Regions from separate parts of the Paenibacillus bovis genome, predicted to be linked through region 1. Evidence: predicted binding sites of a transcription regulator. Region 1 holds the regulator's gene; each other region holds the start of a gene.
The links. The regulator LexA, encoded in region 1, represses DNA repair genes until DNA is damaged. The targets are predictions, from matches to a motif close to CGAACATATGTTCG.
Positions count from the first base shown of each region.

Region 1 (4,038 bases):
ATCCGGCATGCGATCGAAGTGACCTGGAATCGTGGAGATATGAGCCATATGAGTCATCTGTTTAATTATGAAATTAACGTAAGCAAAACCAAGCCAACCAATAGTTCCTTTATCGCGGCTATTGCTGACAAACTGAGGATAGAGCATAATATTTTTCCTTAGACGTTTAATTTGTTTATACATCTATGTATGTATCTATATGCGTACTGCTCAGTACGTAACGGTAACAAAGAGAGTAGTGTCAAGCCTACTGTATCGTTTAATATAATCAGTCTTTATATGTTCAAATAATTGCATAAACACATTATTGGCACCCTATGAATAAAAGTCCGCTATTTGAAATGTATGCTCCTATTTTACATCGCATAGATAACTACAGGATCAGTGCGGGTAATAAATGACTGACCACTTACTGCAGCATCAGTCGGACAAACAAAGGAGGCATTTCAATGGACAAGGAAGTCAGGCAGCGTCTGATTACTATTTGTGAGATGCATATCAGTAATCTGGAAGAACAGCTGCGCAAGCTGTACACGATCGAGAATCCACTACGTGGAAGCGATGTAGCAGGAGGAGAAATCATTGATGTCAGAGTAGAGCTGGAGATTTGCAGACGACTCGAAGAAATTTATCAGAGAATTGATATCGAAGGAACCAACGAAGGCGAAACGTATGATATGTATCATTCTTACTTTTTCCATACTACCAAGGCGAGAGAAGTATTCGAATCGCGAAAATTAAAGCTTGAATTGCAGCATGCTGCAGAGATTAAAAACATTAATTTACTGTTGGAAGGCTTTATTCAGGAAATGAGCAGGCTGCATAAAGAGTAAAAGATGGAATAAAGGACTACAAATCATAAATAGGCCAATAAAAAAGACTCCTGTCAGGAGTCTTTTTTATATTGCAGAGGCTTTTGAAAACAAAACCTGCAATCATCATATAAGTCAAAGTCATGTGATCTGCCGTGTAACTATAGCCGTTTTAGTGCAAGTTACGGAACAGACCGACTACTTTGCCTAGAATCGTTACACGAGTCAAACGAAGCGGCTCGTACATCGGATTCTCAGGCTGCAGACGAATATGATCTTTTTCTTTGTAAAACGTTTTGACAGTGGCTTCGTCTTCTTCGGTCATTGCAACTACGATATCGCCATTATCAGCAGTCTGTTGTTGACGAACAATAACGAAATCACCATTATGAATACCGGCTTCAACCATACTGTCTCCGACAACGGAAAGCATAAAGATCTGGTTGTCACCTGTAAATTGCTGTGGAAGAGGGAAATAATCCTCAATATGTTCAGTAGCAGTAATCGGTACGCCGGCGGTAACTTTGCCGATAATCGGTACACGAGACACTGTCTGCGCGAACAACAGATTATTTTCGGTTTCTTCCTGACCCAGCAGCTCGATAGCACGAGGTTTGGTAGGGTCGCGGCGGATCAATCCCTTTTTCTCAAGACGATCCAGATGACCATGTACAGTAGAGCTGGAAGCCAGACCTACAGCTTCACCAATCTCACGTACAGACGGCGGGTAACCTTTGAGTTTAACTTCATTCCGGATAAATTCCAGAATAGCCTGTTGGCGACTTGAAATCTTGGACATGCCGTATCAACCCCAATACTAGTAACGTTTGGAAAAAGTATAACATAGAACTTCCGTTCGTACAAACATAAGTTCTAAAATTCGTCAACTATTTCCCGATAAAGCAAAGCAGCTAATCAGGCGATAAAAGAAACCCAATTTATACCGCTATATTCATCATACACTTCATTTACAAAAAAGCGAACGAAAGTTCGCAAAAAGTTGTTGATCAAAACATATGTTCGTGTTATATTATTGACGAAGAAACAAGAACAAACGTTTGGGGTGTGGTATTCATGTTAAAATACAGTACATACAAAAGTATACACAATCAGCCGAAGCAGCAGGAAAAGCCTACTGTTTCCACTAAAAACGATACTCAACATACATCTGCGGCTGCATCGGAACCTCGCAAAACAGCGCGAATCGCATCTTCCTCCATTCCATCACCGTCAACTGAAAAAGGGCTGACCGTGGATACATGGACGTATGCTTCCGAACAGACGGAAGATACCCATTCACAACGCAGCACATCTGCCAAGCGCAAAGGTGTCAAAAAGACGCTTCGCCAAAAAACGCTTAATCTGATCGAAATGACAGTTCAAAAATCAAAATGGAAATCCAGTGGACGTCTTCTGATCTGCATTTTGTTTGCTTCTATTGTATTGTATGGAGGTTTTCAGCATCTGGTTATTGCCGATGAAGTGCCTGGCAATGAACAGCATGTTATCGTCAAGAGCGGAGATAGCCTATGGGCGATTGCTTCCCGCTACAAATCGGACGAAACCGATATTCGTGATTATGTAAATGAAATTCGTGATCATAACCAGCTGGTTTCTACTGAAATCCAGAGTGGCGATGTACTGGTAATCCCTCACGATTAACAAGTGTATATATAGGATATTTCTATATTGATATATAAAAGGCGAGTCAGGCTGTAATAGCCTTGACAAGCCTTTTTTTACATGTCAAAGTTAGTAAAGATAAGAATGGGAGGTTAGTCATGGACATCGATGTACTGATTGCACGTATTAATGAACTGGCACGCAAAAAAAAGGACACCGGTCTGACCGCAGAGGAAACCATTGAGCGGGATGAACTTCGTGCCGTCTATCTTGGTAATATCCGCCGCAACTTCCGTCAGCAGCTGGACACCATTGAATGGGTGGAAGATGCAGAGGATGGTACGCAGGGCAAACGCTGATTTGCAGCAAAGGCTCCGGATATTCCGCATAAACAGGATGGTATTGTTAGATCTTCATTTATAATAAGATGCAACAACCATACAGGGATGTCATAGCTGATCATGGCTGGGCATCCCCTTTAATTTCAGCACTCTTCAAAATGAAAGCGTATTGAGATCATTGAATCGTATATCCGGGATAGACAGATTGCGGTTCGATCAGTCTGAATATAGAGCAAGTATCTTTTATATTTTATTTAGGGGGAAATCGCATGTCCCGTTCATGGGAGAGGCAAGTCAAACGCAATACCAAGCAGGTTAATGCCCGCCGTAAAAAAGCCGGCCAGAGTGAAGTAGGCAGCAAGAGTCCAAAAGCTTCCGAGTATACTACTTACAAAGGCCGGAACTTTGTATTCCCGGCTACCCTGGTACTGCTCGGTCTGGCTTATGGAGCGATGGGTCTGATGTATCCTGCATCCATGGGCAGCACCGTACTATTTATTGTAACGGTAGTTATGTACCTGCTGCTGGGAGTTATTTTGTATCTGCGCAGACCGTATCTCAAAATCGGCAAAGATGCCGTAATCACAACCAAGTTCAATCGTGAACGTCTGGTAACGGCAGCACAGATCAAAAAGATCCGCTTGCAAAAAAACTACGTAATCATCGAACACAGCGGCAAAGGTGGAGCATGGGTATTCGCCCGCACGCTGAACCGTTATGATACGAATGCGATGGCTGCTCAGCTGAGAACTTTTGCAGCGGCTAACCAGGTTACTCTCGAAGATAAATTGTAATACAGACCAAGGGGGATTTGATGTTGAGTATTCAAGCTGTTTTATTCGACCTGGACGACACCTTATTATGGGATGAACGCAGTATACAGGAAGCTTTTGAGCAGACCTGTTTGACGGCGCAGCAAGCGGTGGGTGTAGATGCCTCTGCTCTTGAAGAAGCTGTGCGCCGTGAAGCCAGAGCACTGTATGAATCGTATGAGACTTTTGCTTTTACTCAACAGATCGGGATTAATCCGTTTGAAGGATTGTGGGCGCAATTCTCGGCAGGCGAGCAGCCTGAATTCCGTCAGCTGGAGCAGATTGCTCCTGTATACCGCCGGGATGCCTGGCGTCTTGGATTAAAAGCGCTGAATATCGAGAATGAGCAGTTGGCTGACCAGCTCGCTGAGCAGTTTGTGCAGGAGCGTCGCAGCCGCCCGCATATCTATGAAGAAACGCTGCAGATCCTGGGTGAACTGAAAGGCCAGG
Region 1 is NZ_CP013023.1:3,624,149-3,628,186, reverse strand. Features, by position in the region: gene spo0A (sporulation transcription factor Spo0A) at 1-162, shown strand, start outside; gene AR543_RS15390 (hypothetical protein) at 450-833, shown strand; gene lexA (transcriptional repressor LexA) at 985-1,611, opposite strand; gene AR543_RS15380 (LysM peptidoglycan-binding domain-containing protein) at 1,887-2,474, shown strand; gene AR543_RS15375 (DUF896 domain-containing protein) at 2,594-2,794, shown strand; gene AR543_RS15370 (hypothetical protein) at 3,046-3,570, shown strand; gene AR543_RS15365 (HAD family hydrolase) at 3,591-4,038, shown strand, end outside.

Region 2 (4,038 bases), 430 kb from region 1:
CGTTTACCGCTATCCCTTACTTTATGTGGGGCAATCGCGGCGAGGGTGATATGGCCGTCTGGATTCGTAAAGCGTAATCCTGGTTCCATCATACAAAATCAATCACCAGCAAATAAGTTTTCATCGCAATGATGGATCTAATCCCCTGCCTCCCAAGCAGGGGATTTTCTTTTGAAAAACAGTCATTAACTGTTCCGTCTTTTTCTAAAAGAAAAACCTTTTCCCCACTATAATGAAAACGCTTGCATTTGGAATAAAATGGGTTTATATTTAAATCAGGTATGGTCTCCATACTGCTGATTCAATAGCTAACTGCCGGATAAGGAAGCCCATATCAAAGGAGGAGTTCACCATGGCGATCTCGCATGTTCTTGTCCCTTATGATGGTTCCATGCATTCCCAGAAAGCATTAGAGCGTGGAGCTGCGCTTGCTCAGAGTCTGCAAGCCGAACTGGAAATTCTGTACGTGGATTCAGCGACCGTAGATGAGCTGCGTCAACCTCTCATTATGACCTCCAGCGAACTGGAGATTTATTTTGACCACAAAGAAGACGAGATCCGGCGTAATCTGCGTGAGATGATCTCCAAAATTCCCGATGCCCGCACTGTGATTCTATACGGCAGTGCAGCCAAAGGAATCGTAGAATATGCACAGCAGTCCCAGCCTGATCTAATCGTTATGGGTAGCCGCGGTCTGAGTACCATGAGTGAGATGGTATTGGGCAGTGTGAGCCGTTATGTAACGCAGCGCGCACAGGCTCCGGTTATGATCATCAAATAAACCGTATGTTCTCAAATAGGCTGTTCGTCTATGCATTATATTGTATAGGAACACGCTGCTTATCCAAATTTACCGGATTCCAGCCATAAGCTGGTAATTTAATGGAATACACATATACGTACCGACCGTCTGTCCAGTAGACGGTCTTTTGTTGTATTTATGGTAAAAGGCAGTATAAACGAAGCTGCCCGTCACATATAGAATAAAGAATAATAATGTAGATCCATTCACAAAAGGAACATTTGTTCTTATTTTTCTTTAAAAGTATTGTGTATACGAACAGATAAGGTTAAAATAGATATAGCATATTGATTAGGGAGGTATTTCGTTGGCTAAAGCAAAAGTGGCCAAGCGTCCAACACGCGATGAATTTGTTCTGGAAGAAATGGGTAATCAACTCACTGAAGCGTACCGTGAAAAGTCAGAGATCGTTCTAACCGTATGGGGTTGGGAAGATACAGTACGCGGTCAGATTGTAAATATGGACTCACGTACAGGCAAAGTGCATGTGCAGCAGGTAGAAGATTTATACAAGATTCCTTTTATGGATATTATGCAGGTCAATTATCCGAGGGATTAATAAGACGTATACATTATTTTATACGTTTTTCAAAATAAGCTTTGACATTAAAAATGCAGAAGTAATATACTAGCATAGTCGATTATCGGCTATGCTAGTATTTATTTAGGAGGATAAATATGCCTTTTGATCAGGAACAAAGTCCTCTGGGACTGTTATTGTCCCGAACGTATCTGTTATATCGCAAAAAAGCAGCCCAACGTCTGCAGCCTTATGATATTACCCCGGAACAATTTGGTATATTGCATCAACTGAGCAGACATGGTGGGATATCCCAGAAAGAGCTGGCTCAAGTGCATGAACGTGATCAGACCAGCATCGGCAAAACGCTGGAACGTTTGGAGAACAAGCAGCTTATTGTGCGGCAGGTCGATCCCAATGATCGTCGTGCAGTCAATGTGCATTTGACGACCAAAGGTATTGAAGTATTGGAGCAGGTCACTCCGACCATGCGCGGAATCGAGACCGAGATCAATGAACTGCTCACAAATGAAGGCAGTGACCAATTTATCGAAGCCATCAACAAAATATACAAAAGTCTGTCCGGCTGAGTATTGGAGCCGGTGATTTTTTGGATAAATACATGCACAACCATTTATAGGCTATGCACTTATTTATATTTAAAACAAGCAGGAGAGAGGATATACAGAATGAACGCGTTAAACACATGCAAGGAATTTTTGAAAATTGTACAAACCAAGATTGGACTCGTATTCGCTATCTTTGTCCCATTGTTATTCACACTAATCTGGATGACCGGATATAATGGTGCTACCGAGCGGATCGATCAGCTGAAGGTAGGGATTGTCAACGAAGATCAGGCAGCCGGTCAGCGGATAGCAGATGCAATCGGCAAGCAGGCCCCTTACACAACAGTACCTTACGCATCGCTGTCCGAAGCACAGCAACAGATGGACAACGGCGCACTGATGATGGTCATTTCGATTCCCGAGAATTTCACGGAACAAGCTGCTGTAAAAGGCAATACCAAACTCGTTTATTATATTAATCAAGGAAATTCGGATATCGCCAAATCAATTGTAGAGAGCTCGGCAGCACAAATCTCTGCTTCTGTAGGCAAGCAGGCTTTTGCAGAGGTGGAGCAGCAGGTAGTTACAAGCGAAGTAGTCAAAACGCATAATATTAGTAACTTTGCTATCTCCATGCTGCCTATGATTCTTGGATTTGTTACCTATATCGGGGTGATGACGATGAATATCCAGCTGAATCTTTCTTCCATGATGCTCAAACGCAGTCATAGCAAATGGGATATTTTCTGGGGAAGACAGCTGCTGCTGCTCGGCGTATCCATTATTGGATCACTTATTGTTACTGGCGTAGCCATGCTATTTGCAGATCCGGCAGCGACGTTCTGGCAGATGTGGGGATTCCATATTCTTGTCTATATCGCTTGTATTACCGTGACGCAAATGGGATTCGCTCTGTTTGGCAATGCAGCGCCGCTGTTCAATGTCGCACTGATTCCATTTCAGCTGATGACTGCAGGCAATATTATTCCATCTGCAATGTTGACACCGGTTTATCGTCATATCGGCAGCTTCCTGCCTGCGCCCAATGGTATCCAGGGTTATCTGCGCCTGATTTACAGCGGAGCCCCAGTGACGACATTCGTTATCCATCTGCTGCTGATTGCTGTGATCACATGGGGAATTACTGTTCTGCGCACTGCACTGACTCGTCCGGCACCAAGCCCGCTGACTCAGCCCGCAGCCAGTCATTAATCAGCAAAGGAGCAATGAAATATGTATCAGAATATTCTTGTCGCGTATGATGGCTCTGCTCATGCGCAGCGTGCACTGGAACATGCGGCAGCTTTGGCTGCGGTGCAGCAGTCTCATCTTGAAATTGTCTATGTTGATCCGACCACATCCGAACTGCTGGAGCAGCCGCTGATGATTCCAACCCATGAACTGGATGCTTATTTTGCAGAAGAAGAAGAGCAAGTGAGAGCACAGCTGAGTGCACAAATCGCTTCGCTGTCGAATGCCAGCATCCAGATTCTGCAGGGACATGCCGGCCAGGAGATCGTCAAATATGCAGCAGCCCGTCAGACCCAACTAATTATTATCGGTCATCGGGGACTTGGTACCTTGTCGGAATGGGTACTGGGCAGTGTAAGCCACTATGTTACCCAGCATGCTCATTGTCCGGTAATGATTGTAAAATAGCTCAAAATTGTGCTTGTAAAAACATACAAAATCTATCGTGAAAACAAAACAAATAAATGGAATATGGAAAGATAATCATATAAATAAAAAGAACCTGATGGTGCGAGTATTCAGGTTTCTTATATATCGTTATTCATATACCACACAGTCGGAACATATTGTCCCATCAAGCCTGAAAGTGTCCTAAAGACGCTCTCGGGCTTTTTGGTATCTACCATTATCTGCTTTTCCAAATTATATATTAATGAGGTTACACCCAGGCAACCAGAGGAGTTAATAGGGAAATCAATATAAGAATCGAGAATCATTGTTCATTATATATGCCAAATCATTCTTGTTTTCTAGTGAAGTTTATATATTTTCATAATCAAACCCTTTGAATAGTCTGAAAATAGCTGGAGTAGAGTATATATCGCTAATATTATATTATGTATTTCTTTATTTTAATAACCTATTTACTTACATATTAGAGGAAGTTTTACATTTGA
Region 2 is NZ_CP013023.1:3,196,961-3,200,998, forward strand. Features, by position in the region: gene AR543_RS13665 (glycoside hydrolase family 127 protein) at 1-77, shown strand, start outside; gene AR543_RS24305 (hypothetical protein) at 89-292, opposite strand; gene AR543_RS13670 (universal stress protein) at 353-781, shown strand; gene AR543_RS13675 (YolD-like family protein) at 1,110-1,361, shown strand; gene AR543_RS13680 (MarR family winged helix-turn-helix transcriptional regulator) at 1,481-1,912, shown strand; gene AR543_RS13685 (YhgE/Pip domain-containing protein) at 2,042-3,103, shown strand; gene AR543_RS13690 (universal stress protein) at 3,125-3,550, shown strand.
Region 2: the regulator LexA is predicted to act here: its motif matches at 1,017-1,030, upstream of AR543_RS13675 (YolD-like family protein).

Region 3 (4,038 bases), 1.2 Mb from region 1:
GTTATTCGGATGCATTTTCACATAGCGTTTTAGATACAGTAAGTTTTTCATTCATCCATCCCCGGAATGGCTTCCGAATCTCCCTTCTTTGGAATATCAGGTTATGTATTTGGCTCTGCACAGAGTATGCCTATTATCTTCTATATCGGCTAATTTCGTTGATCCCGCATAGGGCTGGCGAATCAATTTGCACAGCATATTTTGCACAAAAAACGCTCTGCCCACCAGGACGGTGAACAGAGCGTTTGGCAAAAGCTTTTTTCCAAAGGAAATTAAGCTTCTTTGTTGAATGGAGCATCTTCGATATGAATCGAATCGGTAGGGCAACCGTCGCATGCATCCTGCATATCTTCGAACATATCGTCAGGGATAGCCATTACGCCGCGATTGTTGTCTCCATCAAAGATAACTTCAGCCAGACCTTCATCATCGTAATCATAAATGTCAGGTGCTGTAGCTCCACAAGCACCGCAAGCAATGCATGTATCCTTATCAACCCAGGTATATTTACTCATCTGTATTCCTCCTATCCATGCTTTCCAGTAGTCGTTGTATCGGACCCCGGTCTGTACATATAAACAAAATATAATATAAACCTTCAAGAATTTCAAATGTATTGCCAGCCCTTTTCCAATTACGAGTGTGCAATCACTCTGAAACCGGGAATCCGTTATGTTAAATTTTACCCTTTAAGCCGCTCACCCAAACGATTGCTTTATAAAGGTTCCTCTTCCTGTGTAAAACGCTGTCCATCCCGCTGCAGCGAAGTTCCCCGGATCTTGTGGTTACGAATCAGCACGGAAGGATCATTGCCAAGCATCCCGGCTGTCAGCAGGGCACTTTCACCAAATTTATCACGCAGCCGGTCAATCACTTCATTGAGCTGTTCTTTTTGCGGCTGGCGTTCATAATCGAATAGATCGAGTTGGACCGCAGCTTCATCACGGGGTAGCAGATTTTGCAAAGTGACCCCGAGCAGACGAACCGGTCCTTTACCTGCCCAGTGCCTGTCATACAGCGCACAAGCTTCATGATACACTTCTTCGGCGGTCTCTGTCGGGGCTGACAATGCCTTGGAACGGGTGATCGTCTTCATATCCGGCGTACGGATCGTAATCTGCACGGTGCGTGACATGAGCTTCTGCCTTCTCATCCGCCGGCATACCTGATCGCTCAGATTCAGCATGACCCGGCGTATATCCTCCTGGTCCTGAATATCCGCCGGCAGCGTCGTCGTATGGCCAATCGACTTGTTGGGTTCATGATCCGGCTCGACAAGAGAATGATCGGTTCCATTCGCAGCCTGTTTGAGCCAGCTGCCCTGAATGCCAAATCTGGCTTTGAGTCTGGCTTCATCTGCAGCAGCCAGCTGTCCAATCGTACGAATGCCCATTTCCCGCAATTTGGCTGCTGTTTTGCTACCAATACCGAATAACTGTCCACACGGCTGATCCCATAATAGATGAGGCACATCCCGAATACGGAGAATAGAGATGCCATTAGGCTTTTTCATATCCGAAGCCATTTTGGCCAGCAATTTGTTCGGTGCGATTCCCACCGAGCAGGGAAGCCCCAGTTCGTCCTGGATACGCCGCTGCAGATCCGCTGCTATCTCCATTGGAGTACCAAACTGGCTGGAGCCTGTAATATCCAGATAACATTCATCAATAGAAGTTGCCTGCAGCAGCGGTGTGTAGCTATAGGCAATATTCATGAAAGCAGACGAATATTTACGATAAAGATGAAAATCCGGCCGAATCACAATAATATTCGGACACTTTTGCTGTGCCTGACCGACCAGCATACCGGTTTTCACTCCGCGTCTGCGGGCTTCGTAGGAAGCGGTGACGACGATGCCCTTACGCTGCTCCACACTGCCGGCTACCGCTGTCGGTTTTCCTTTGTACTTGTCCGGCTCCTCGGCGGCATGAACCGAGCAGTAAAAAGCATTCATATCCACATGCAGAATAACCCGGCCACGTGCCGGATAATAGGCTTTGTTGCCGCTCATCGCTTCCCTCCTCCTGCTGACTGACATCCTGCTGATGAATAGACAATTTCATGCGTACAAATGTTCTCTTTTATTATAAAAAAAGAATAGCCATCTGACAATCAATGATAGGACAATTCCAGATAAATAAGGTACATGCTACAGACAAAACATCATCATATGTATATGACACAAAATGTCTTAACTCCAGCTTTGTAAAACACAATCCGCATAATCGTACATACGATCATACAGAAAAGAATGCTCATCCGACTGTATAATCTGTTCGGCGATTTGTAATTTGGCGGCAAATACTCTCGTCAGGTTGCCTGCTGCATCTATGTCTTCTTCAGTGCTGCGGAGCTGCTGCAGATCTTGAACCAAAATAGCCTCATGTACGAGTCCCGCATCCTGCAGCGCAGTGATCAGCTGATCGAGCTGATGACGAGCATCAAAATTATGCAGTGCTGTCAGCAATCCATTCATTTGCAGTTCGGTATCATAGTCGATCAACAATAGCAGATTGCGTATCCCGAGTGACAATCTGTCCCAGCTGCTCCGAATCTGTTCTGCATGCGGCTCTTTATACATGATTCCAGCCAATTGCTCTGTCCACTGCTCACCTGTCTGCACCTCATCTTCTGGCAGCAGCGGCGGGTACGACTCCCTTTGCATCAATTGTTCATCATAAGCATACGGGTATACCATCGCTTCCATAATGAGACGATTCAACTCGGGACTGCGCCGGGCAGACGAAGTCCGCTCTATCAGATCGGCACGTTCCAGCTGATCCATTACAATACCGGCGATACGCGGATTCGGCTTCATCAGAAAGTCCTGCTGGCTCTCGCGATAAGGATACACTTCCAGCACCTTGCCGAGCAGGCTGTTCAGCGAAGTACTGCCTGCATACAGACCGGCTTCCGGATCGCTGCATTCAAATTTGAGAAACATGATCATCTTGTTGAGTGCCATGATTTCCGCATGGTTAATCTCGATCGTTCGAGGTGTCTCCCCCTTTTGAGGCTCCAGCCGGTATTTATTAAAATATTCTCCCATCTATTTGTTCTCCTTTACCATGTCATGAAGTAATCAGCCATCGCAGCAGATGAACCTGCTTGGGTTCCAGAAGTATCGTGCAGGCGTCCAGTTTGTCTAGTAGTGCCTGTGCCTGTTCATCGGTAAGCTGGCTACGATACGAACGACCCGAGGCATGAATCCAGTTATGGAGCTGATGAATACTGGTCCGCTGTATCCAGCCTGATCTGGTCCGAGCTACAATATCCAGTAGCCCCTCCAGCTGCTGCCATCCTCCTACAGCCGGCAGTAGACGCAGCATATTACGCTGTACATGTACACAGTGACTTTCTATAATACCCTGCACCAATCTCTCCTTGTTCAGTAGATAGGTATGCCTGTTCAGTGCTTGTACCGCTTCTCTGGATATTCCAGGCTGACTATCCAGCAGCGACTGCCAGAGCAGCTCCCGGTATGCATCTGCATTCAGACGTGCCAGGCTATGAACGACCGCTTTTCTGACATGAATCTCTGGATGATGCACATATTCCGCTATAACCTCGGCATCTTCCTTCTGTCCTGTTTCGCCCAGACCATATAGTGCTGCTGCCAGGTATCGTTCATTGTTCGACCAGATGGTATCCAGATAGAGTTCTGCATAAGATACCGATTCCGTTTGTGACAAGTGCCTGCGAGCAATCTCGCGGATCACCGCATTGCGATCCAGCAGTCCTTCTTTGAGAAAAGGAATCGCCTGTTCAGGAGAATGATGTGCCATCAATTCCAATGCTTCCCGTCGCACTGATGGAAAGGAATCATTTATCATTAATAAAAGGATATGTTGCAGACCTGCACCAGATAATGTTTTACCACTTTGTCTCGCTGCCCATAGTCGTATAGAAGCATCACGGTCATACAGTGCTTTTTCGAGTACTTCTGCCGGTACTGCTGCACGCGATTCCAGAGCCATTTGAAGGCAAAAACGCCGGGTATCCCGGTCTGTCGATAACGTTCCCTTTTCCAGCTCCGGC
Region 3 is NZ_CP013023.1:2,468,700-2,472,737, reverse strand. Features, by position in the region: gene AR543_RS10565 (L,D-transpeptidase) at 1-51, opposite strand, end outside; gene AR543_RS10560 (ferredoxin) at 273-515, opposite strand; gene AR543_RS10555 (DNA polymerase IV) at 716-2,011, opposite strand; gene AR543_RS10550 (hypothetical protein) at 2,192-3,049, opposite strand; gene AR543_RS10545 (HEAT repeat domain-containing protein) at 3,072-4,038, opposite strand, start outside.
Region 3: the regulator LexA is predicted to act here: its motif matches at 2,065-2,078, upstream of AR543_RS10555 (DNA polymerase IV).